Regions from separate parts of the Actinophytocola sediminis genome, predicted to be linked through region 1. Evidence: riboswitches for the same ligand, from Rfam matches in the RefSeq annotation. Region 1 holds a riboswitch; each other region holds the start of a gene.
What was found. A riboswitch is a leader RNA that binds a small molecule or an ion and turns the genes downstream of it on or off. The one in region 1 is predicted to bind cobalamin.
Positions count from the first base shown of each region.

Region 2: linked by a shared signal. The riboswitch ahead of ACYVIP_RS26160 (homocysteine S-methyltransferase family protein) and the one ahead of ACYVIP_RS27545 (FecCD family ABC transporter permease) in region 1 are both predicted to bind cobalamin.
Region 3: linked by a shared signal. The riboswitch ahead of ACYVIP_RS11615 (ribonucleoside-diphosphate reductase subunit alpha) and the one ahead of ACYVIP_RS27545 (FecCD family ABC transporter permease) in region 1 are both predicted to bind cobalamin.

Region 1 covers NZ_BAAGXS010000049.1:44,922-52,529, reverse strand. The annotation lists gene ACYVIP_RS27570 (ABC transporter substrate-binding protein) at 1-509, opposite strand, end outside; gene ACYVIP_RS27565 (MFS transporter) at 544-1,800, opposite strand; gene ACYVIP_RS27560 (opine metallophore biosynthesis dehydrogenase) at 1,797-3,116, opposite strand; gene ACYVIP_RS27555 (SAM-dependent methyltransferase) at 3,125-3,922, opposite strand; gene ACYVIP_RS27550 (hypothetical protein) at 3,919-4,746, opposite strand; cobalamin riboswitch at 5,005-5,182, shown strand; gene ACYVIP_RS27545 (FecCD family ABC transporter permease) at 5,225-6,298, shown strand; gene ACYVIP_RS27540 (ABC transporter ATP-binding protein) at 6,295-7,095, shown strand; gene ACYVIP_RS27535 (ABC transporter substrate-binding protein) at 7,092-7,608, shown strand, end outside.
Region 2 covers NZ_BAAGXS010000043.1:96,718-104,325, forward strand. The annotation lists gene cobN (cobaltochelatase subunit CobN) at 1-3,409, shown strand, start outside; gene cobF (precorrin-6A synthase (deacetylating)) at 3,406-4,155, shown strand; cobalamin riboswitch at 4,185-4,374, shown strand; gene ACYVIP_RS26160 (homocysteine S-methyltransferase family protein) at 4,400-5,446, shown strand; gene ACYVIP_RS26165 (LLM class flavin-dependent oxidoreductase) at 5,509-6,549, shown strand; gene ACYVIP_RS26170 (TetR/AcrR family transcriptional regulator) at 6,555-7,106, opposite strand; gene ACYVIP_RS26175 (ABC transporter ATP-binding protein) at 7,171-7,608, shown strand, end outside.
Region 3 covers NZ_BAAGXS010000018.1:276,953-284,560, forward strand. The annotation lists gene ACYVIP_RS11610 (ribonucleotide-diphosphate reductase subunit beta) at 1-18, opposite strand, end outside; gene ACYVIP_RS11615 (ribonucleoside-diphosphate reductase subunit alpha) at 9-2,354, opposite strand; cobalamin riboswitch at 2,491-2,725, opposite strand; gene ACYVIP_RS11620 (hypothetical protein) at 2,776-4,053, opposite strand; gene ACYVIP_RS11625 (SAV_915 family protein) at 4,243-4,539, shown strand; gene ACYVIP_RS11630 (hypothetical protein) at 4,536-4,811, shown strand; gene ACYVIP_RS11635 (hypothetical protein) at 4,811-6,055, shown strand; gene ACYVIP_RS11640 (MarR family transcriptional regulator) at 6,078-6,593, shown strand; gene ACYVIP_RS11645 (EamA family transporter) at 6,598-7,437, shown strand; gene ACYVIP_RS11650 (MFS transporter) at 7,488-7,608, shown strand, end outside.

The DNA of each region.
Region 1 (7,608 bases):
AGGGCATACACGTTGGCGCCGATGTGCTGGAGGTCCTCGAGCGTGGCGAGCCCGGGGGAGAGCTGGTGGGGACCGCCGTACTCGGAGTTGACGTACGCGAAGAGCAGGTCGGGCCGCAGCCCGAGCAGCTGTTCCTTGCCGACCGGGACGTAGGCGTCCGGCGACTCGTCGGGCACGCGCTCGAAGGCGGCGGCCTGGTCGGACAGGGGTGGGTCCATGGGCCTGATCTGGGCGATCGCCCGGTCGGCCAGTCCCAGGCCGAAGAACAGCTCGGCCGCCGGCTGGAACCCGAGGTAGACCCGGCCGGGCTTCTTCTCGAACGTGACCTGGCGGCCGCAGTTCTCGACGGTGACCGGGTAGTGGTCCGACGCCCCGGCGGCCTCGTTCGCCCCTGGCGCGTCACCACTCCTGGCGCATCCGCTCACCAGGACCGGCGCCAGCAACAGTGCCGCCACCCGCCACCTGGTGCGACGGCTGTCCGCGACCCGGGTGTCATATCGACCAAACATCGACAAACCTCCACAGCAGGTGGTCAGTAATGTCCTAAACGTCGGTCAGGTCCCCCTCCCGGTTCCCGCGACCTCGCACGGTCGCGGCGGCACCGATCGACAGCGCGGTGAACGCGCCGAAGACCGCCGCCGCGCCCAGATAGCCGCCCGCCGCCAGGCCGGCACCACCGGCGGCCGCGCCGACGAACAGGCCAAGGCTCATGCCGGAGGCCTTGAGCGACAGGGCGGTGCCCCGCAGGGCGCCGCAGCGGCGGACCAGCAGCGTCACCGACGCCGCGACCCCCACCGCGTGACTCGCGGACAGCACCGCGGAGGAGATCAACGCCAGTGGCAGCGTGGGCGCCAGGAACACGCCGAACAGCGAGACCAGCGCCACCACCAGGCACACACGCAGTGCACGGCAGGCGGGCCGGTCGGACTCGGTGCCGTTCACCAGGCGGCCGGTGAACAGGTTGCCGAGGAAGAACGCCCCGCCGCTCAGGGTCCACACGAACGCGAACACGCCGGGCGTCAGCCCGAACTCGTCGGCGTAGAACGCGGCCAGGTACGCCTGGTATCCCTGGAACGCCGCGGCCTGGCCGAACGACAGGATGATGATCGCGCGCGCGCCCGGTACCGCCGCCAGGGCACGGAAGGCGGCGAAGTAGCCGTGACGGGGCGCCGTGTCGTCGTGGCCATCCCGGCCGTACCGGAGCATCACCGGCACCAGTAGGACCGCCAGCACCGCGATCGCGACCAAGTCCCCCCGCCAGCCCCACCACAGCGCGGGCACGGCGAGCACCGGTACGACCAGCGTGGCGGCCAGCGTCCGCGTCGCCGACACCAGCGTCGCGGCGCGGGCCGCGGCCGGGCCGGTGCCGAACCGGTCGGCCGCGGCGGTCGTCAGGGCGGGGTAGAGCACGGCGTTGGACACGCCGATGAGCAGACAGAACGCGGCGAGCGCTGGCAGCCAGGCGACGGTCCCGACCAGTGCCGCCGCGGCCAGCAGCAGCAGCGACCAGGCGGCGACCCTGCCGGGGGGAATCCGTCCGATCAGTGGCGCGACGAGGATCCCGACCACCACGGCACCGATGCCGCCGAGGCCGCGCAGCGCACCCACCACCGCGGTGCTCTCCCCGGCGTCGTCGGTGATCGCCACGAGGTAGGTGCTGTACACGGTGAAGGGCATCAGCCCGACCACCGACGCGATCAGGGTCGGCAGCACCGCGCGCGAGATGCGCCAGTCGCTGAGCTGTTCGACCGAGGGCACGCCGGCGGTGGTCGGCGAACCCGCACGGTCCGCCGTGGTCATCGGGCCGTCGCCAGGTCGCCGCGGATCAGCTCGAGGTCCGCGCGGAAGTCCCGCACCGAGAAGGCGGCCGACACCGGGGTGCCCGCGCGCGCCATGGCCGCCTCGTCCAGCGCGCGCTCGTAGCGGGCGATGAACCTGTCGATCGTGGGGCACGGCACTCCCAGATGCCGCCCGACCCCTTGGATGATCTTCGTCCGGTAGTAGTCCTCGTTCGGCATTCTCGGCACGTCCCACCGTCCCGCGCGGTCGACGAAGGCCCGGCGGATGGGCACGGCCGAGAAGTCGAAGTACCTGCCGTCGGCGTCCGGCTCGGAGAACGGGTCGACCAGCAGCGAGGCGTACCGGACGTACACCAGGTATTCCTGATGGATGGTCGGCAGCCGCTCGAACCGTTCGATGTCCCGGCGGGCGACGCTTTCCTCGCGTACCGGGTAGCTGTCCTCCACCATGAACCGCAGCAGGTTCACGCCCGGGATGCCCAGCCTGCCGACCATGCTCGTCAGCTCCTTCCACTGGCTCACCAGCTCGCTGATCAGCGCGGGCGTGATGGGCCCCTCTGGCACCAGCTTGTAGACGTACTTGACCGGGCCGGACTCGGCGAACACGGCGTCCAGCGTGATGTCGTTCATGAACAGCGCGGGGTGCACGTACAGGGAGATGTTCCTGGTCTCGGCCGCCATCGGCCCGGCCATGACCGGCGTGGCGACGCCGAGCCTGCGGTGGAGTTCGCACAGCGCGTCCAGGTTGTCCGACCGGCCGCGGCTGGAACCGACGTACAGCCGCTTCTTGACCGCCGCGGTGACCACGCGCGGGGACGGACCCCCGTCCCGCCAACGGGTGGCGCCAAGATAGCTGGAGAGGCTGATCACCTCCGCGTCCACGCCGTGGCCGAGGAGCAGGCGCCGGACCAGACCGCTCGAGCCGACGGTCGGCGACACCAGCACCACACACCTGACCTGCTCGAGAACCCGGTGCTCGAGCTGGCGCACGACCTGCGTGTACGCGTCCGCGGTCACCGCCAGGACCAGGGTGTGCCACCTGCCGGTGACCGACCGGTATCCCCGGAACAGGTCGTCGACCACGCATTCGCCCTCGGCGGCGCGGTCCTTGGCACTCTGGACGTCCACCCGGATGCGCCCGTGGCTGTCCCGCAGTCCGGAGAAGAACGCGTCCGCTCGGACGGACTCCCGTCCCGCGATCCCCACCACGCAACCGAGCCGGTTGGTCAACGCGACCGCCAGCTGCACGGCGGCCGGACCGGTGCCCGCGATCAGCACCCGGTCGACGTCGTGCGTTCCTCGCCCCGTTCCACCCACAGCCGTACTCACACCTTCCGGTAGAGCGCGATGTCGAAGACCTGCTCGGGCCGCGGCACGTTCTCGGCCAGCGCCCATTTCCGCCGGTCGACCTCCCGCATGGGGTAGTTGAAGAGGGACTTCAGGTCGTCGCCGTAGCGGACGGCCACGACGACGTCGTCGCGGGTCGACGAGTGGATCCGGTCGAGCAGGTCGTACTTGACCGCGCCGGTCGAACTGAAGATGACGTGCGACGCCTCCCCGGTGAAGGCCAGGTCCACCACCGGTGTGTGCTCCAGCCTGATGTCCAGGTCGTCGCTCCCCAGCCGCGCCACGACCTGCCTGCCCAACTCGACGGCCTCGGGATCGATGTCGACGCCGACCACGCCGGCGCCGGTCCGCCTGGCGATGTACAGCGGGGTCATCGGAAACGAGCCAGCGCCGACGAGCAGCACCCTGGCGTCCGGGGACAGTTCGAAGGTCCCGAACTCCTCCTCGATGCAGGACTCGACGTTCTCGAAGTAGCCCGTGGTCCCGGCATGGCCGAGCAGGAGCTGGCGGGCGCGGTACTTCTCCATGATCGCCGCGCAGCGGGCGGACCGCGCTCGCAGGTCCTCGACCAGGTTCGTGAACTCGTCCGTGCCCGCGCGCACGAGGGCGTGCCATGCCTGGTGATGGCGCCGGTCGGTCACGAAACCGGAGTAGTCGCCGACGACGCTGGCCAGCTCCGCGCTGTGGCGCACCGTCCCGTCGTACCGCGCGGCCGCCGCCAGGAGGCGCCGCAGATAGTTGTGCATCAACGACAACAGCTCCGGCGCGCCGCTCACAGGAAAGCCCGTCCCTGCGCCACGATCCGGACCGACCCCTCGACCTCGATGCCCGTCGGACCGCCACGTTCGTAGTTCACCGTCACCCGCATCGACCCGCCTGGCTGGACCACGTTCGTCGCGACGGAGGTGTTGTTCTTCCACGCCAGGTACGCGCCGAGCGAGGCGGTACCGGACCCGCAGCCCTTCTCCCAGACCATGCTGTCCACCGACGGCACGTGGACCAGCGGGGCGAGGCGGTTCGAAGCCGCGGTGTACAACAGAACCCCGACGACGGACACGTCCCGGGTCTCGCCAAGCCGGCGCGCCAGGACCTGCGCCTGGTCCATGGTGGCCCGGTCGAGCAGCCCGGTCTCGATGACCACGAACAGCGAGCTCTCGTAGCGCACGAAGGTCGACCCGGCACCGAGCTCGCCCGCGCGGGCACCGTCCTCCACCGCCGTCGGCAACGGCATCGTGAGCCGGCAACCGAAGTCCCGCCGCCGCCGCACGACCCGGCACCTGGCGACGTCGGCCGTCCCCGACACCTCCAGCGCGGTGTCCAGGCTGTCGCCGGTCTCCAGCTCCGCCTCGAACGCGCGCAGCGCCGCCAGCGCCATGCACGCGTTGCCGCAGAACTCGCCGCCCGCCATGTGGAGACCGGCATCCGCGTCCAGCGACTCCGGTTTCCGCACGAACCCGACCTGCTCGGCGTGCACGTGCTCGTAGGCCATGACGCGCCTGGCGATGGCCGGGTACTCCTCCTGCGGGTGCTCCGTCCGCACCAGGACGGTCATGTTCTGGGTGGGACTCGCCTTGACGAAGTCGATCTCGCGGCTGATCACCGCCCGCTCCGTGCGGAGGCGAACCGGCGCCGGCCGCGCGCGCGTCGCCGATCCTCGTCGCCCCCCGTGCTGGCGAGGTCGTTGCGCATCAGGTCCTCCCCGAATCTCGTCGTGTTCCGGGTCACGAGGCCAGCTGGGTCACACGGTGACCGACTGGTGACACCAGGTCATGAGTCGGCGACGAGGGCCTCGTAGTTCCGAGGCTTCCTATCTGTGACGCGGGACACATTTGGTGCCCCTCGCTGTGGATCGGTCGTGTTAACGTCCCGCTGAGCCAGTCGCGCCCATGTGGCCAGGGAATCCGGTGTGAGTCCGGAACTGTCGCGCAGCGGTGAGGGTGACCGGCGGAACACGCGCCACTGGGCCGAACGGCCCGGGAAGGCGTTCCGCCGGGGCGATCCCGAGTCCGAAGACCTGCTGGCTCGGTCGTCATCCGACCGGGCTCCGCGACCTGGGCCCCTGGCGAGAGCGGGTCCGCGTGTCCCCGAGGCGTGCCATCTCCGGTAGCGGCCCGCCGCGCCGGATGCCGGTCGTGCCGCTGCTGCTCGTGCTGCTCGCTGGTCTGGCCGCCAGCATGGTCGTCTCCCTGACCCTCGGCGCGGAGCCGTTGCCGCTGACCGGGGTCTGGGAGACCGTGCGGGCCAGGCTGGGTGGTGCGCCGGGCCAGGACCCGGTGTACGACGCGATCGTGTGGGACCTGCGTGCCCCACGGGTGCTGATGGCCGCCGTGGTGGGGGCGGGTCTGGCGTTGGCGGGCGCGGTGATGCAGACCCTGGTCCGCAACCCGCTGGCCGATCCGTACCTGCTCGGCGTCTCCTCGGGTGCGGGTGTCGGGGCGACGCTGGTCATCGTCGCGGGGGTGTTCGGCGGGCTGGGGATCTGGGCGGTGTCGGCGGGCGCGCTGGTCGGCGCGGTGCTGGCGTCGCTGCTGGTGTTCGGCGTGTCGCTCGCGCAGGGTGGGCTGACGCCGTTGCGGCTGGTCCTGACCGGGGTCGTGCTGTCCGCCGCGTTCTCGTCGGTGTCCAGCTTCCTGGTGTTCCTGGGGGACGAGCCGGAGGCGACACGGTCGGTGCTGCACTGGCTGCTTGGCAGCCTGTCCGGCTCGACGTGGGCGAGCACCGGTCCGGCGCTGATCACGGTTGTGCTGTCCGTCGTCGCGCTGCTGGCGGTGCACACCTGGCTGGACGCGCTGGCCGCCGGTCCGGACGTGGCCGCCGCCCTGGGGGTCCCGGTACGCGAAATCCGGATCGGCCTGTTCGTGCTGACCTCGGTGCTGGTCGGGGTGCTCGTCGCGGTCTCAGGTGGCATCGGCTTCGTCGGCCTGGTCGTGCCGCACCTGGCGCGGCTCGTCGTCGGTGCGCGGCACGCCGCGGTGCTGCCGGTGGCGGCGCTCGGGGGAGCGCTGTTCCTGGTGTGGGTGGATGTGGTGGCCCGGGTGCTGGTCCGGCCGCAGGAGATGCCGTTGAGCGTGGTGACGGGGCTGGTGGGCGCTCCGGTGTTCCTGATCCTGATGGGCCGCAGGCACTACAGCTTCGCTGGCGGCGCCGCATGACGCGTCTGCGCTGTCACGGGGTGCGGTGCGAGATCGCGGGCCGGGTCATCGTGTCCGGTGTCGATCTCGAGGTGCCGCCGGGCGAGCTGATCGCCCTGGTGGGGGTCAACGGCAGCGGCAAGTCGACGCTGATTCGCGCGCTCTGCGGGCTGGCGGCACCGGCGGCGGGCCGGGTCACCGTCGACGGCGAGGACGTGCACGCGCTCCCGGTACGCAGCCGGGCCCGCCGCATCGCCTATGTCGGGCAGGAGGAGACGCCGCCGGCGGACCTGCTGGTGGGGGAGCTGGTCGCGCTGGGCCGCGTGCCGCACCAGCCGCCGTGGGCGTTGGGGCGGGTGGCCCGCGCGAGCACCCTGGACGCGCTGGCGGCCGTCGGTCTGGCCGACGCGGTGGACCGGCGATGCGACCAGCTCTCCGGCGGCGAACGCCGCCGGGTGACGCTCGCCCGCGCGCTCGCCCAGGGCGCCGGGCTCGTGGTCCTCGACGAACCGACCAACCACCTCGACATCAGCCACCAGACCCGGCTGCTGGAAACCCTCCGCGGTCTCGGCCGCACCGTCGTGGCGGCGATGCACGACCTGTCGCTGGCCGCCGCCTACTTCGACCGCGTCGCGGTGCTGCACGACGGCGCGCTGCGCACCGTCGACGCGGCGGCGGTCGCCCTGGCGCCCGCGACGGTCGAGGAGGTCTTCGCCGTGGCCGCCGCCCACCTGACCGACGCGCGCACCAGTCGCGAGCACCTCGTGCTCGGGCCGGGGTTCGCGCGGTCCCGCCCCGACCAGAGAAGAGCACCATGACGACCCGCACTGTTCGCCGCCGCGCCGTCACCCTGCTCGCCGTCGTCGCGCTCGCCGGGTGCGGTGGCGAACCGCCCGAGTCCGCGTCCGGCGAGATCACCGTGACCAACTGCGGCGAGCAGGTCCCGTTCCCCAGCCCGGCGCGGCGCCTGTTCGTCAACCAGGGGAACCGGATCGCCACCGTGCTCGCCGTCGGCGCGGCCGACCAGGTGGCCGCGGTGAGCAGCCTCGGTGACGACCGGGCGGTGCTCGAGGCCGCCTACGGGGCGGACGTCGTCGGCGGCCTGCCGGTCACCACGGAGGGCCAGCCGTCGCTGGAGAACGTCCTCGCCAAGCGGGCCGACGTGATGGTGTCCTGGTTCAGCGACGGCGACGACGTGACGCCGCAACGACTGGCGGCCCAGTCGATCGCGGCCTACCAGACGACCGAGGGCTGCCCGCGGGGCTCCGGCGCCGAGCGCGGCACGACCGAGCCGTGGGCGGCACTGACCACCGACCTGCGCAACCTCGGCC
Region 2 (7,608 bases), on a different contig from region 1:
GTCCTGGCGCGACGGCTTCGCCATCCTGCGGGACAGCGCCGTGCCGCTGGTGGTGCTCGGCGGCGAGCAGACCCCGGACGCGGAGCTGATGCGCCTGTCCACGGTGCCGGCCGGCATCGCGGCCGACGCGCACCGCTACCTCGCCGAGGGTGGGCCGGCCAACCTGGCCCAGCTGCACGCCTTCCTCTCCGACACCGTGCTGCTCACCGGCGAGGGCTTCGAGCCGCCGGTCACCGTGCCGGCGTGGGGCTTCGCCGACCGCGCGATCCCCGCCGGCGAACTGCCCCGGATCGGCATCCTCTACTACCGGGCACACGAGACCAGCGGGAACACCGACTTCGCGCACGCGCTCGCCGACGCGGTCGACGCCACCGGCGATGCGGTCGGCGTGCCGGTGTTCTCCGTGTCGCTGCGCTCGGCGCCCGACGAGCTGTACACCGCGCTCGGCACCCTGGACGCGCTGGTGGTCACTGTGCTCGCCGCCGGCGGCAGCACCCCGGCCGGGGTGAGCGCGGGTGGGGACGACGAGGCCTGGGACGTGGCGCGGATCCGCGCGCTGGACATCCCGATCCTGCAGGGCCTGTGCCTGACCTCCAGCCGGGCCGAGTGGCTGGCCGCCGACGAGGGCGTCACCCCGCTGGACTCCGCGAGCCAGATCGCGATCCCCGAGTTCGACGGCCGGATCATCACCGCGCCGTTCTCGTTCAAGGAAACCGACATCGACGGCCTGCCGCGCTATGTCGCCGATCCCGAGCGCTGTGCCCGCGTGGCCGGCATCGCGGTCGCGCACGCCCGGCTGCGGCACACCCCGGTGGGGCAGCGGCGGATCGCGCTGATGCTCTCGGCCTACCCGACCAAGCACAGCCGGGTCGGCAACGCGGTCGGCCTGGACACTCCAGTGTCGACCGTGCGGCTGCTGCGCCGAATGCGGGCCGCCGGGTACGACATCGGCGACCTGCCGGCCATCGACCTCGCCGACGACACCGAGGCGGGCAACGCGCTCATCCACGCGCTGATCGCGGCCGGCGGACAGGACGAGGAATGGCTCACCCAGGGCCAGCTCACCGACGCGCACGTGCGCATCCCGGCGGGGGACTACACGCGCTGGTTCGCCGCGCTGGACCCCGCCCTGCGGGAGTCGGTCACCGAGGCCTGGGGACCGGCGCCGGGCGCGCTGTTCGTCAACGACGCCAACGAGATCGTGCTCGCCACCATCCGGTCGGGCAACATCGTGCTGCTGATCCAGCCGCCGCGCGGGTTCGGCGAGAACCCGGTCGCGATCTACCACGACCCGGACCTGGCGCCATCACACCACTACCTGGCCGCCTACCGCTGGCTGGAGCATGGTTTCGGCGCGCACGCCGTCGTGCACCTCGGCAAGCACGGCTCGATGGAATGGTTGCCCGGCAAGAACGCCGCGCTGTCCGCCGCCTGTGCCAGCGACGCGGCCATCGGCAACCTGCCGCTGGTGTATCCGTTCCTGGTCAACGATCCCGGCGAGGGCGCGCAGGCCAAACGCCGCGCGCACGCCACGATCGTCGACCACCTGGTGCCGCCGATGGCCAGGGCGGAGAGCTACGGCGACATCGCCCGGCTGGAGCAACTCCTCGACGAGCACGCGAACATCGCGGCGATGGACCCGGCCAAGCTGCCCGCGATCCGCGCCGAGATCTGGACCCTCATGCAGGCCGCGCACATGCACCGCGACCTCGGCCTGGACGACCGCCCGGACGACACCGAGTTCGACGACTTCATCCTGCACGTCGACGGCTGGCTGTGTGAGGTCAAGGACGCCCAGATCCGCGACGGGCTGCACATCCTCGGCCAGGCACCCGCCGGGGCCGCGCGGGTGGACCTGGTGCTCGCGATCCTGCGCGCCCAACAGATCTGGGGCGGCGAGACCGCCGCGGTGCCGGGCCTGCGCACCGCGCTCGGCCTCAAGGAGGGCGCCGAGCAGACCGGTGCCGTGGACACCGTCGAGGCCAAGGCCCGCGCGCTCGTCGAGGCGATGGAGGCGGCGGGCTGGGACCCGGCCGCGGCGACCGGACTGCACGAGGACCCCGAGGTCGTCCGGGTGCTGGCGTTCGCCGCCACCGAGGTGGTGCCCCGGCTGAACCGCACCACCGACGAGCTCGACGCGGTGCTGCACGCGCTCGACGGCGGGTACGTCCCGGCCGGCCCGTCCGGCTCGCCCCTGCGCGGTCTGGTCAACGTGCTGCCGACCGGCCGCAACTTCTACACCGTCGACCCCCGCTCGGTGCCCTCCCGGCTCGCCTACGAGACCGGTGTCGCGATGGCCGACTCGCTGCTGGCCCGCTACCTGGACGAGACCGGCGAGTACCCCAAGTCGGTCGGCCTGTCGGTGTGGGGCACCTCGGCCATGCGCACCTCCGGCGACGACATCGCCGAAGTCCTTGCCCTGCTTGGTGTCCGGCCGGTCTGGGACGAGGCCTCCCGGCGGGTGCGGGAGCTGGCGGTGCTGCCATTGGCCGAGTTGGGCCGACCGCGGATCGACGTGACCGTGCGGGTCTCCGGCTTCTTCCGCGACGCCTTCCCGCACGTGGTCGGCATGCTCGACGACGCGGTCCGGCTGGTCGCCGCGCTGGACGAACCGGCCGAGCAGAACTTCGTCCGCGCCCACGTGCACGCCGACCTCGCCGAGCACGGCGACGAACGCCGGGCCACCGCGCGGATCTTCGGCTCGGCCCCCGGCTCCTACGGCGCCGGCATCCTGCAGGCCGTCGAGTCCGGCACCTGGCGCGACGACGCCGACCTGGCCGAGGTCTACACCGCCTGGGGCGGCTTCGCCTACGGCCGGGGGCTCGACGGCCGGCCGGCGGCCGAGGACATGCGCGCGAACTACCGCCGCATCCAGGTCGCCGCGAAGAACATCGACACCCGCGAGCACGACATCGCCGACTCCGACGACTACTTCCAGTACCACGGCGGCATGATCGCCACGGTCCGGGCGTTGACCGGCGCCGACCCGAAGGCCTACGTCGGCGACTCCACGTCCCCCGACGCGGTGCGCACCCGCACGCTGCAGGAGGAGACCAACCGCGTCTTCCGCTCCCGGGTGGTGAACCCGCGCTGGATCGGCGCGATGCAACGGCACGGCTACAAGGGCGCCTTCGAGCTGGCCGCGACCGTGGACTACCTGTTCGGCTTCGACGCGACCACCGGTGTCGTGCACGACTGGATGTACGAGCGGCTGGCCCGCGAGTACGTCCTGGACCAGACCAACCAGGAGTTCATGCGCCAGGCCAACCCGTGGGCGCTGCGCGGCATCGTGGAGCGACTGCACGAGGCGGCCGACCGCGGGCTGTGGGCCGAGCCCGACCCGGAGGTGCTGGCCCAGCTGCAGGCGGTCTACCTGTCGGTCGAGGGAGACCTCGAGGACGGCGCGTGAGCCGACGGGTGGTGCTCATCGGCGTCGGCCCCGGCGGTCCCGACCAGCTCACCGTCGAGGCGGTCCTGGCGATGAACGAGGTCGACTTCTTCGTGGTGACCGAGAAACAGCGCCCGGACGGCGACCCGCTGGCCGCCGCCAGAACAGCGCTGCTTGGCCGCCACGTGCGCGGCGACCCGACGATCGTGGTCGTCGAGGACGCCGAGCGGGACCGCACGGCGGCGGACTACGCACACGCGGTCGCCGACTGGCACGCGGCCCGCGCCGCCCGCTACGCCGCCGCGCTGGCCGACCACGACGGCGACGCGGGCTTCCTCGTCTGGGGCGACCCGGCCCTCTACGACTCGACGATCCGCGTGCTGGCCCGCGTCGCCGACACCGTCGGCGCCCGGCTGGAGGTCGTGCCGGGCGTGTCGAGCCTGTCCGCGCTCGCCGCCCGCCACCGCATCGTGCCGCACGGCATCGGCGAACCGCTGCACATCACCACCGGCCGCCGTCTTGTCGAGGCGATCCGGCAGCGACAGCCCAACATCGCGGTCCTGCTCAGCCGCTCGTTGGAGGAACTACGCGCCGTCGACCCGGCCGGCTGGCACATCTGGTGGGGCGCCAATCTCGGCACCCCGAGCGAACGACTCGCCGCCGGCCAACTCGCCGATGTCCTGCCCGCGATAACAACCGCCCGCACCGCCGCGAAACACGAGGCCGGCTGGCTACTGGACATCTATCTGCTCCGGCACGAGAAGTGACTGCACCGGTTCCATAATATGAAACAATTGACCATCCTGTGGCAGGTGGATAGCGTGTTCGACGCGCGGCAGAAAACGGGAAGTCTGGTGTGAATCCAGCGCGGTCCTCGCCACTGTGACCGGATAGCGAACCTCATGACGCCACTGGGACATGTCCTGGGAAGGCGAGGAAAGCCGACATCCGGAAGTCAGGAGACCGTCTGCGGCGCGCACGTAGCCGATCCACGAGCGATGGAGCCGCACAATGTCGACCAACGACCTGACCGAACGCCTCAATGCCGGCCCGGTGATCTGCGCCGAGGGATTTCTTTTCGAGCTGGAGAGACGGGGTTATCTCACCGCCGGGGAGTTCGTGCCCGAGGTGGCGCTGGAACACCCCGACGCGCTGCGCGCCCTGCATGTCGACTTCCAACGAGCCGGCTCCGATGTGGTGGAGGCATTCACCTACAACGGGCATCGGGAGAAGATGCGGGTCATCGGCAAGGAGGATCTGCTCGAGCCGCTGAACCGCGCGGCACTGGGGATCGCCCGCGAGGTCGCCGACGCGCGACCCGGGGACCTGATGGCGGGCAACATCTCCAACACGAACGTGTGGGACCCGGCGGACACCGGCCGGCAGGCCGAGGTGCGTGCCATGTTCGAGGAGATGGTTGGCTGGGCCGTTGACGGCGGCGCCGACCTGATCATCGGCGAGACGTTCTACTACGCGGGCGAGGCGTTGGCGGCGCTGGAGGTGGCGGCGTCGACCGGCCTGCCGGTGGTGCTCACCATCGCGCCGATGGCACTGAACGAACTGGCCGACGGCGTCGGGATCGTGGAGACCTGCCAGCGACTCGAGCAGGCAGGCGCGGACGTCGTCGGCATGAACTGCTTCCGCGGGCCGGACACGATGTTGCCGTGGCTCAAGGAGATCCGGGCGGCGGTGTCCTGTCACGTCGGTGCCTTGCCCGTGCCGTACCGGACCACCGTCGAGGAGCCGACGTTCTTCAACCTGACCGACGACCGGGCACGCGTCCCCTCCCCGCACGGTCGCACGTTCCCCACCGCGCTCGATCCGCTGTCCGCCAACAGGTACGAGCTGGGCGCCTTCGCGACCGAGGCGCACGACCTGGACGTCAACTACCTCGGCGTGTGTTGCGGCGCGTCCCCGATGCTGGTCCGTCAGGTGGCGGAGGCGGTCGGCCGCACGACCGAGGCGAGCCGGTTCTCGGAGCGGATGAGCAACCACTTCATGTACGGCGACGACGAGCGGCTGCCGGACCACATCGTGGCTCTCGGCGATCGCGCGTGACCTTCCGGTAGTCACCGGCGGGGAGCCACACTGGGCTGGTCGACTGTTCTGGGAGGAGAATCATGCGGTTCAGTTTCGTGCTGTTGCCTGATTACCCGCTCGACGACACGATCGAGTCCATCAAGCTCGCCGACGAACTCGGGTTCTACGCCTGCTATGCGGCGGACGAGACCTGGCACAAGGATCTCTGGCTGTTGTTCGCCGCGGCGGCGGACAAGACGACCAACATCCGGTTCGGTCCGAGCGTGTCCGCGGTGACGTTGCGGGAGCCGTCGTTGATCGCCCAGGCGACCGCCACCCTCGACGAGCTCACCGGGGGCCGCGCCGAATGTGTGCTCGGGTCGGGGAACTTCGGGCTGCTCGCGCAGTACGGCATCGACTGGGCGCGGACGAAACCGTTGTCCCGCCTCAAGGAGGCGCACACCGTGGTGCGCACCCTGCTCGACGAGGGGGCGATCAGCCACGATGGCGAGTTCTACCGCTATGACGGGCTGTTCACCTTCGCCCGGCCGGTCCAGCGGCACGTTCCGGTCAAGCTGGGCGCGATGCGCGGCCCGAAGTCGTTCCAGGCGGCGGGGGAGCTGACCGACGGCGTGCACCATGCGCTGAGCTACACCAGGCGCGCCTACGAGTACATGGTGGAGAACGTGCGGATCGGCGCCGAGCGCGCCGGCCGCGACGTGTCGTCGTTGGACCTCGGCGCGTGGGTCGTGTTCGCCACGGGCGAGGACTCGCGGGCGGCCAAGGACGCCGCCAGGGCGATGGTCGGCCTGTACGCGTCGTCGATGCCGGCCGAGCAGTTGGCGCGCAACGACGTGGATCCCGCGTCGCTGACCGAGATCATCGCCGCGGTGGGGGAGGGCCGGGTGGACCGTGCGTTCGAGCTCACCCCGCCGGAGCTGGCCGACAAGCTGTCCGTGGCCGGCACCCCGGAGGAGTGCCTGGCCAAGATCAGGACGGAGATCGCCTCGACCGGGGTCAACCACCTGGTCCTCGCCATCACCGACGCCGCGCTGGTCAAGGCGTTCGCCGGCATCGACCTGCCCGGCGTGGCCACCATGCGCGAGCAGTTGCGGCTGGTGCACGACAGGATCATGTGGTGACCTGGTCAGCCGCGGTCGGCGCGGACGATCTCCTCGGCGGTCGGCGCCTCGTCGGCATCGGTCAACCACTGCAGCGCGACGCCGACCAGCAGTGAGTAGTAGTGCGCGCCAACGGCGTGCACCTCCGCCGGGTCCGCGTCCTGGCCGAGGCCACCGAAGGCGTGCGCCAGGGCGACCCGCGCGGTGCGCTGCGCCGAGGCGTTCATCTCGCGGATCTTGTCGTTGTGCTGGAGGACCGCGACCGTCTCGAAGTTGACGAACCACAGCTCGCGGTTCTTCTGGATCGACTCGATGATGCGCTGCCACCTGGCGACCCGCGCCGCCTGTTCCCGCGCTCCCTCGGCGTCCTCGAGCGCGGCGAACAGGTGGCGGCCCCACTCCTCGTTCAGGTCGTAGATCGCCTGCGTGAGCAGCTGGTCCTTCGAGCCGAAGTGGTAGTTGATCGACGCCTGGTTGGCGCCGGACGCCGCGACCAGCTCGCGCACGGTCGTCCGCGCGTAGCCGTTGTGCAGCAGACACTCCCGTGCGGCGGTGAGCAGGTTCTCCCGATGACCCATGACGGGTACCGTATCATGTAAACGTTCGTTTCAAACGAACATACATATCGAGGGGAGTCCTGTCATGAACACCAAGCCAGTCCTGCGGATCCGTGGGCTGACCTGCCAGTACCCGAGCGATGCCGGCCCGGTGCACGCCCTGCGCGGCATCGACCTCGACGTGGGCCGGGGGTCCTTCGTCGCGATCATGGGGCCGTCCGGCTCCGGCAAGACGACCCTGCTGCACTGCGCGGCGGGGCTACAGCGCCCGACCTCGGGGCTGGTCGAGCTGGACGACCGCGACCTCACCCAGGCCGGCCCGGTCGAGCTCGCGCGGCTGCGCCGCCGCCGGGTCGGGTTCGTGTTCCAGTCGTTCAACCTGCTGCCCGCGCTCACCGCGGGAGAGAACGTCGAGCTGCCACTGCGGCTGGACGGGCGGCGCACCGACCCTCGGCGCACCTCGGCCCTGCTGCGGAACGTCGGTCTCGGCCAGCGCGCCGGACACCGGCCGGACCAGCTCTCC
Region 3 (7,608 bases), on a different contig from region 1:
GGCGGTGGTCACTGGCATGCCTCACAGGTTTCTGGGTTCTCGATCGAGCAGGCGGCGGCGGTGGTGACAGTCGCCTGCTGGATGCGGGTCGCCGGCCGCGACCTCAGGTAGTAGGTGGTCTTCAGCCCGGACTTCCAGGCGTGGCGGTACATTGAGGACAGTTTGCCGATCGTCGGCGAGGCCACGAACAGGTTCAGCGACTGGCTCTGGTCGACGTAGGGGCCTCTGGCGGCGGCGAGGTCGATCAGCGCGCGCTGGGGCAGCTCCCACGCGGTGCGGAACAGTTCCCTTGACTCGGCGGGCAGCGCGCTCAGGCCCTGCACCGAGCCGTCCGCACGCTTGATCCGGTCCCGGGTGTCCTCGGTCCACAGCCCGTGTTTCCTCAGCTCCGCCACCAGATAGGAGTTGATCTGAAGGAACTCGCCGGACAGCGTCTCCCGTTTGAACACATTGGACACCTGCGGCTCGATGCACTCGAAGCAGCCGGCGATCGACGCGATGGTGGCCGTCGGCGCGATGGCGATCAGCAACGAGTTCCGCAGCCCGGTTTCGGCGATCCGGTCCCGCAGCGCCGCCCAGCGTTCGGTCTGGGTCGGGACGACGCCCCACAGGTCGGGTTGCAGACTGCCCTGCTCGGCCCGGGTCTGCTCGTAGGCGGGGTGCGGTCCCTCGGCGGCGGCCAGCTCGGCGGAGGTCTCCAGCGCGGTCAGGTAGATGTCCTCGGCCAGCCGGGTGGACAGCTCCTTGGCCTCGGGCGAGTCGAAGGCCAGGCGCAGCCGGAAGAACACGTCCTGCAGGCCCATCACGCCCAGCCCGACGGGCCGCCAGCGCGGGTTGCCCCGGGCGGCCTGCTCGGTGGGGTAGTAGTTGATGTCGATGACCCGGTCGAGGAAGGTGACCGCGGTGAACACGGTCTCCCGCAGCCGGTCCCAGTCGATCTCCGTGCCGGTCAGGTGCGCGCCGAGGTTGATCGAGCCGAGGTTGCACACCGCGGTCTCCTCGTCGGCGGTGACCTCGAGGATCTCGGTGCACAGGTTGGAAAGGTGGATGACGTTGCCGGCGTCGGCGGTCTGGTTGGACGTGCGGTTCGCGGTGTCCTTGAACGTCATCCAGCCGTTGCCGGTCTGGGCGAGCGTGCGCATCATCTTCGCGTACAGGTCCCGCGCCTTCACCGTGCGCACCGCGCGGCCGGCCCGCTCGGCGGCCCGGTAGGTCTCGTCGAAGGCCGGACCCCACAGGTCGGGCAGCTCCGGCAGTTCGTCCGGGTCGAACAGTGACCAGTCGGCGTCGGCCTCCACCCGGCGCATGAACTCGTCGGGGATCCAGTTGGCGATGTTGAGGTTGTGCGTGCGGCGCGCGTCCTCGCCGGTGTTGTCCCGCAGTTCCAGGAACTCCTCGATGTCCGGGTGCCAGGTCTCGAGGTACACGCAGGCCGCGCCCTTGCGCCGCCCGCCCTGGTTGACCGCGGCGACCGAGGCGTCCAGCGTGCGCAGCCAGGGCACGATGCCGTTGGAATGCCCGTTGGTGCCCCGGATCAGCACGCCCCGCGAGCGCACCCTGGACCACTGCACGCCGATGCCGCCGGCGAACTTCGACAGTCGCGCGATCTGCCCGTAACGCTCGTAGATCGACTCCAGCTCGTCGCGCGGCGAGTCCAGCAGATAGCAGGATGACAGCTGGGTGTGGCTGGTGCCGGAGTTGAACAGCGTCGGTGAGCTGGGCAGATACGCCAGTGAGGACATCAGCCGGTAGAACCGGATCGCCTCGGCCGGCGTGTCCGACAGTCCACATGCGACACGTAGCAGCCAGTACTGCGGGCGCTCGATGACCGCGCGGCTGTTGGGGTGGCGCAACAGATAGCGGTCGTGGACCGTGCGCAGCCCGAAGTACTCGAACCGCAGATCGCCGTCGTGGTCGACCGCGTCGTCCAGCTTGCGCGCGTGGGTGGTGACGAAGCTCGCCGTCTGGTCGCCGATCAGCCCGTGCTCGTGGCCGAGCGCGATGGCCTGGCTGAACGAGTGGATGCCGTTGCCGCGGACCTCCTTGTCGACGAAGGTCGCCAGCAGGCGCGCCGCGAGCCGGGAGTAGGCGGGCTCCTCGGCCACCAGCTCGGCCGCGGTCTGGATCGAGAGGCGGTCCAGCTCGACGGTGGTCGCGCCGTCGTACAGGCCGCTGACGGTCTTCGTCGCGACCCGCATTGGGTCCACATTGGACAGACCGGTGGCGCAGCGCTCGACGGCGCGCACGATCTTGGTGAGGTCGACGTGCTCGACCTCGCCGCCGCGTTTGCGTACCCGCATCGTCGGCCGTTCGGTGTCGTCGGCTTCCCGCATGCCGACCTGGCTTGTCGTCACAGCTCTCTCCTCGTGAGCTCGATCCGACCGGTTCCAGTCCGAAGTGGACACGCGAGGACCCATGGCGGTGCCCGTGAACGGCACCGCCGATGTCCGCACGCCCTCCCTCGGGGCCTGGAGACCGCGCCCACCCGCGGCGCGGGCAGGCGAGCTGGCAGGTCTTCGGACTCGCGGGCAGCCGAACCCGGGCGCGTCGACGCGCCAGGAGTCGGTGGTCTACTGGCCGTCGCTTCCCGGACTCGCGTCCAGTGCTTCGTGACGGCGGTCGTTCCCGTTCACCGCTGCGGGGCAGTCCCGGACTCGCACCGGGTTCCCTCTTGCGACGGACGCCCCATGGCGTGGACGTCCGAACCAGCTCGCTGAGCACAATACATGGAGTCCGCGACTCTTCCGGCACCCATATGTTGTGTCGGCGTGTCGGTCACGTGCCGACGACGGTGATCGCCCGTGCGCTGGCGTCGAGGTCGTGCCAGGTGTTCGCCGACCACTCCGAGATCGCGCCGTCGGTGCCCAGCCGGTACACCCGGTCGGCGCCGACCGCGACGTCAGCCGCGCCGTCGCCGATGCGCCGCCAGTCGTTCGGGCTGTCCCGGTAGACGCGCACCCCGCCGTCGTCGTCCATCGCGACCAGACCGGCGCCGCCCACCCGGATCGTCTTCGCGGCGCCGCCGATCCGGCGCCACCGCCCGTCGACCTGGTCCCATTCCTGCACTTCCGTGCGGCCCGCGGTCAGCCGGTACAGCGTCTCCCCGCCGACGACCAGGGTGTCCCGCGGATCCAGGGTGTCGGTGACCCAGGTCCAGTTCTCGGGAGTGCCCTCGTAGCGGAACAGGTCCGTGCCGCTCGGGCTGGAGGCGAAGATGCCGGCCGGGCCCGCGTACAGGTGCCTGGCCTGTCCGCCGACCAGCAGCCAGGACTTGTCCTGCGGCACCCACGCCCAGACCGCGGCCCGGTCCGGCGCGAGCCGGAGCAACTGGTCCTGCCCGACCACCAGCTCCGCCGGGCGTTCACCGGTATAGGACCAGTTGCCCGGCGAGTGGTACTGCGCGATGTGCCCGACACCGGGCGAGATGGCCCACAGCCCGGCGCCGCCGCCGTGCACCGACGCGGCGTGGGCGCCGATCGTCGTCCACCGCCGCGTCGCCGGGTCCCAGGACCGCACCGCGTCACCGGTCGGCGTCAGCGCCACCAACTGGGTCGCGATGTGCGGGACGGGGGCGGGGGTCGTTGGCCGCGGACCGTTCCCCGGGGTCGCCACCAGCAATGTCGCCGCCACGGCCACCGCGGCCGCGGCCGCGTGCGACAGCCACAGCCTCGACCGGCGGGTGGGCGCCGGTTCGGCCTCCGGTGGGAGTTCGGGCACCGCGACGGGGTCGGCCGCCGGCTGCGCCGCGGCCGCCTGCTCGTGCAGCGTGCGCGCCCGCGTCAGCCGTAGCTCGCGGCCGGCCTGGTCGCGGGTGCGGTCGCGCACCACCTGCTCCAGCAGATGCAGCGGGATCAGCTGTGCGCCGGAGCGGTACATGCTCCACGCCGTGCGCCCGCCCATGTAGCGCACCGCGAGTTGGCGCACCGTGTGGTCCTTGGTGAGGTCCCGGAGGAACACCGCGAGCTCGTTGGCCTGCCTCGACGTGCCCCTGAGATCGCCCTGGGGGCGGCCAGGGCTTCTCGCCGACTGGTTCACCAGCGCTCTGTCGTTCACGGACAAACTCCTTGGCCCGGCCCTGCTTCGCGGATTCGACGCCGGCCGCCGAGGACGGGTTCCGGTTGTCCGCGGACAACTGGTTGTCCGTCCGCGCAGCCGTACTGAGCTGGGATTTCGCCTGATCTCCGTGGACCGGCGGTGTTCGCAGGACCCACCATCGGCGGCATACCAACACATGGAGGCGACATGAGGGAACTCTCCACCGGGGTGATCGACGGCCGGCTGCTCGGCTGGGACGGCGACGACTCCACGACCAGCCAGGTCTTCGTGCCGGGCACGGCCACCGACACCGAGATCGCGTTCGAGTTGCGGCGCACGGAGGACGACCGGCTCGCGCTGCCGGTCTACCGAACGATCGAGGACCTGGTGCGCTGCTGTGGCGCGGCGCAGGCCTGGATAGGCGTGTACGCCGACCGCGTCGAGGACTGCGCGGCGCTGTGTTCGGCCGACCTCGTCGTGTGGGACGCGGAGGTGACGGGATGACCGACTTCGACGTCGAGCCGTCGGTGCTGGCCACCGTGTCGACCAAGCTGTCCCTGGCGGCGTCCATAGTGGACGGTGTGCCCGCGTCCCCGCCGCCGCCACAGGCAGGCGACTGCACCGCCGTGGTCGCCATGGGCCTCGCGTCGCTGTGCAACACGACCGATTCCGTGGCCGTCGGTCTCCAGGGGGCCCGCGCCGAGGTGGACAACACGCTGCGCGAGTACCAGCAGCGAGACCAGACCGAGGCCAACGCGTACGCGGGGAGGTCCTGATGCCGCTCGACACGTGGGTGAAGGGTGACCCCGGCAGTCTGCGCGCGACGGCGGGCTGGGTGCGGGAGCTGTCCCGGGCCACCTTCGACGCGGGCAGTGCCGCCCGCGAGGCGGCGGGGATCTCGGAGTCCGGCTGGACCGGCTCGGCGGCCGATGCCTTCCAGACACGAGTGGTCAGCGCGGTCGGCGATGTCGACCGCATCGCCGCGCGGCACGTCGAGTCCGCCGCCGCGCTGGACCGGCACGCCGCCGACCTGGACACCGTGAAGAGCCGCATGGCACAGGCGCGCGAGGTGGCCGCGGCCGCCGGGCTGACCCTCACCGCGACGCACATCCTCGACCCCGGCGGCCCGCCGCCGGCGGCCGCACCGTTGCCAGGCGACCGCTGCCCGACCGCCGCCGAGCAGAGCGCGGTCACCGCCGCACAGGCCGCCGCCGCCGACTACGCCGCCAAGATCAAGGCGTACGGGGAATGCACGCGGACCGTCACCGAGGCCGGTGAGCTGGAGTTGGCGTCCCAGACCACGCTGCGCGACTTCTTCGGCGCCATCCCCGGCGAGATCTTCGGCTCGATCAGCCTGCTGGGCATCGCGGCGACCGCTGTCGGGACGGCGGTCGGCAGCCGCTTCACGTCGGTGACCGACGCCGCCGCCCAGCTCAGCACGGCCGCGTCGCATGCCGCCGCGCACGACACCGCCGTGGCGGCGGGCAGGTTCGCCGCCGGCGGCCTGCCGGCCCAACTCGCGCACGGGATGACCATCACCGTCGGCAACCCCATGGCCCCGGGCACCGGTCCGGTCGCCGCGGTGGTCAAGAGCGTGCCGAGGGTCGGTCTGGTGATCACCGCCGCCGGCCTCGGCCTCGACATCGCGAAAGACCCGTCGGTGAAGAACATCGTCGTCAGCACGGCGGCCAACGGCGCCGGACTGTTCGCCGCCACCGCGGCGACCAGCGCGGCGACCAGCGCGGCGACCAGCGCGGTGGCCGCGGCGGCGCCCGTACTGGTCGGTGCGCCGGTCGTGGTGGCCGTGGCCCCGCTCGCGGCCGGTCTGGTCGCCGGCGCGGTGACCTACGTGGTGGTGGACCAGTACGGCGGTGACGTCTACGACGCCGTCAAGGGAGCCGGTGCGACCGTGGTGGACAAGGCCCCGGGCGCCTACGAGGCGGTTACCGACAAGGCCAAGGAGGTGTTCAACTCAACCAAGGACAACTTCAAGAAGACGTTCACGTTCGGTCTGGGTTGACCCGCCGTGTTATGCATAACTCATGCATGACGAACGCCGAACCGCGAACCTCCTCGGGGCGACCGCGCTGGCCGTGACCGACCTCGCGCTCGCCGGCGCGACCCAGGCGAGCGGCACCAGTGCCAGCGGGGCAGCCGGGCTGGTCGTGCTCGTGACCACGCCGGGGTTGAGCGTGACCGAGCTGGGCAGGCGGATCGGCCTGAGCCAACCCGCCGCGGCCCGCATGGTCGACTCGTTGACCGCGAAGGGGCTGGTGCGACGGCGACCGGGGGCCGGCCGGGAAGTGCGGGTGAGTCCGACCCCGGCGGGGCGGCGGGTCGCGTCCCGGCTGCTCGCGGCCCGCGAGCAGCCGTTGCGCGACCTCGTGTCCGTGCTCGACCCGGACGAGCAGGACGTCCTGGCCGGCCTCCTCGCCAAGTTGTTGGCGCGCCTGCACACCGAGGTCGGCAGCGCGGAGCTGCTGTGCCGGTTGTGCGATCGGGCGGGTTGCACCACGAACGCGACCTGCCCGGTCGGGCAGGCCGAGCGCGACGGCTGAGCCGGTGGGTGCGCTGTTCGCGCTCGCCTCGGCGGTGAGCTACGGCCTGTCCGACTTCCTCGGTGGGGTGTTGTCCCGGCGCGGCTCGTTTGTGCGCGTCGCGCTGTTCGGGCAGCTCGGCGGCCTGGTGTCGATGGCGTGCGTGGCGCCGTTCGTGTCCGTGCGCGTGCCGGCTTTCGCGGACGTGGTGTGGGGCGGGCTGTCCGGCGTCGGGACCGGGCTCGCGATGATGTTCCTGTTCCGGGGCATGAGCCGCGGTGCGGTGAGCATCGTCGTCCCGACCAGCGCGATCGGTGGTGTCACCCTGCCCGTGCTGGTCGGCGTGGCGGTGCTCGGTGAGCGGCCGGCGCCGCTGGCCTGGGTCGGGATCGCGCTCGCGTTGCCCGCCCTGTGGTGGGTGTCGCGTGGGAGAGCGGGTGACGGGCGGGGGGTCGGGGACGGGCTGATCGCCAGCGTCGGCATCGCGGCGCAGTACCTCGCCCTCGCCCAGGCCGGACCGGAATCGGGCATCTGGCCCGTCGTCGCCGGGCGAGTCGTGTCGATCATCGCCGTCGCGGTGGCGAGCACGGCCATGCGCCGGGACACCGTGGTGCCCGATGGCGCGCATCGCGTCGGCGGTGATGTCGCCGCCGGTGTCGCCGGTGCGTTGGCCGGGTTCGCGCTCGTCTGTTACCTGTATGCCACCAGGACCGAGCTGGTCGCGATCGCCGTCGTCCTGTCGTCGCTGTACCCCGGCATTCCCGTGCTGCTCGGCATCACCGTGCTCGGCGAGCGACTCACGCGCAGCCAGGCCGCCGGCCTGATCGCCGCCGCGGCCGCCACCGTGCTGATCGCGACGGCATGATGGTTTGCCGCGTGCGGACCGGTCCCGGGTAGCCCTGTGAGAATCATGCGATGGCCGGAGGGGTGGGGGAAGCACTGCGGGTGCGGGAGTTCCGGTACCTGTGGCTCGCCGAGCTGGCGTCCATCGCGGGGGACCAGTTGGCGCGGGTCGCGCTCGCGGTGCTCGTGTACG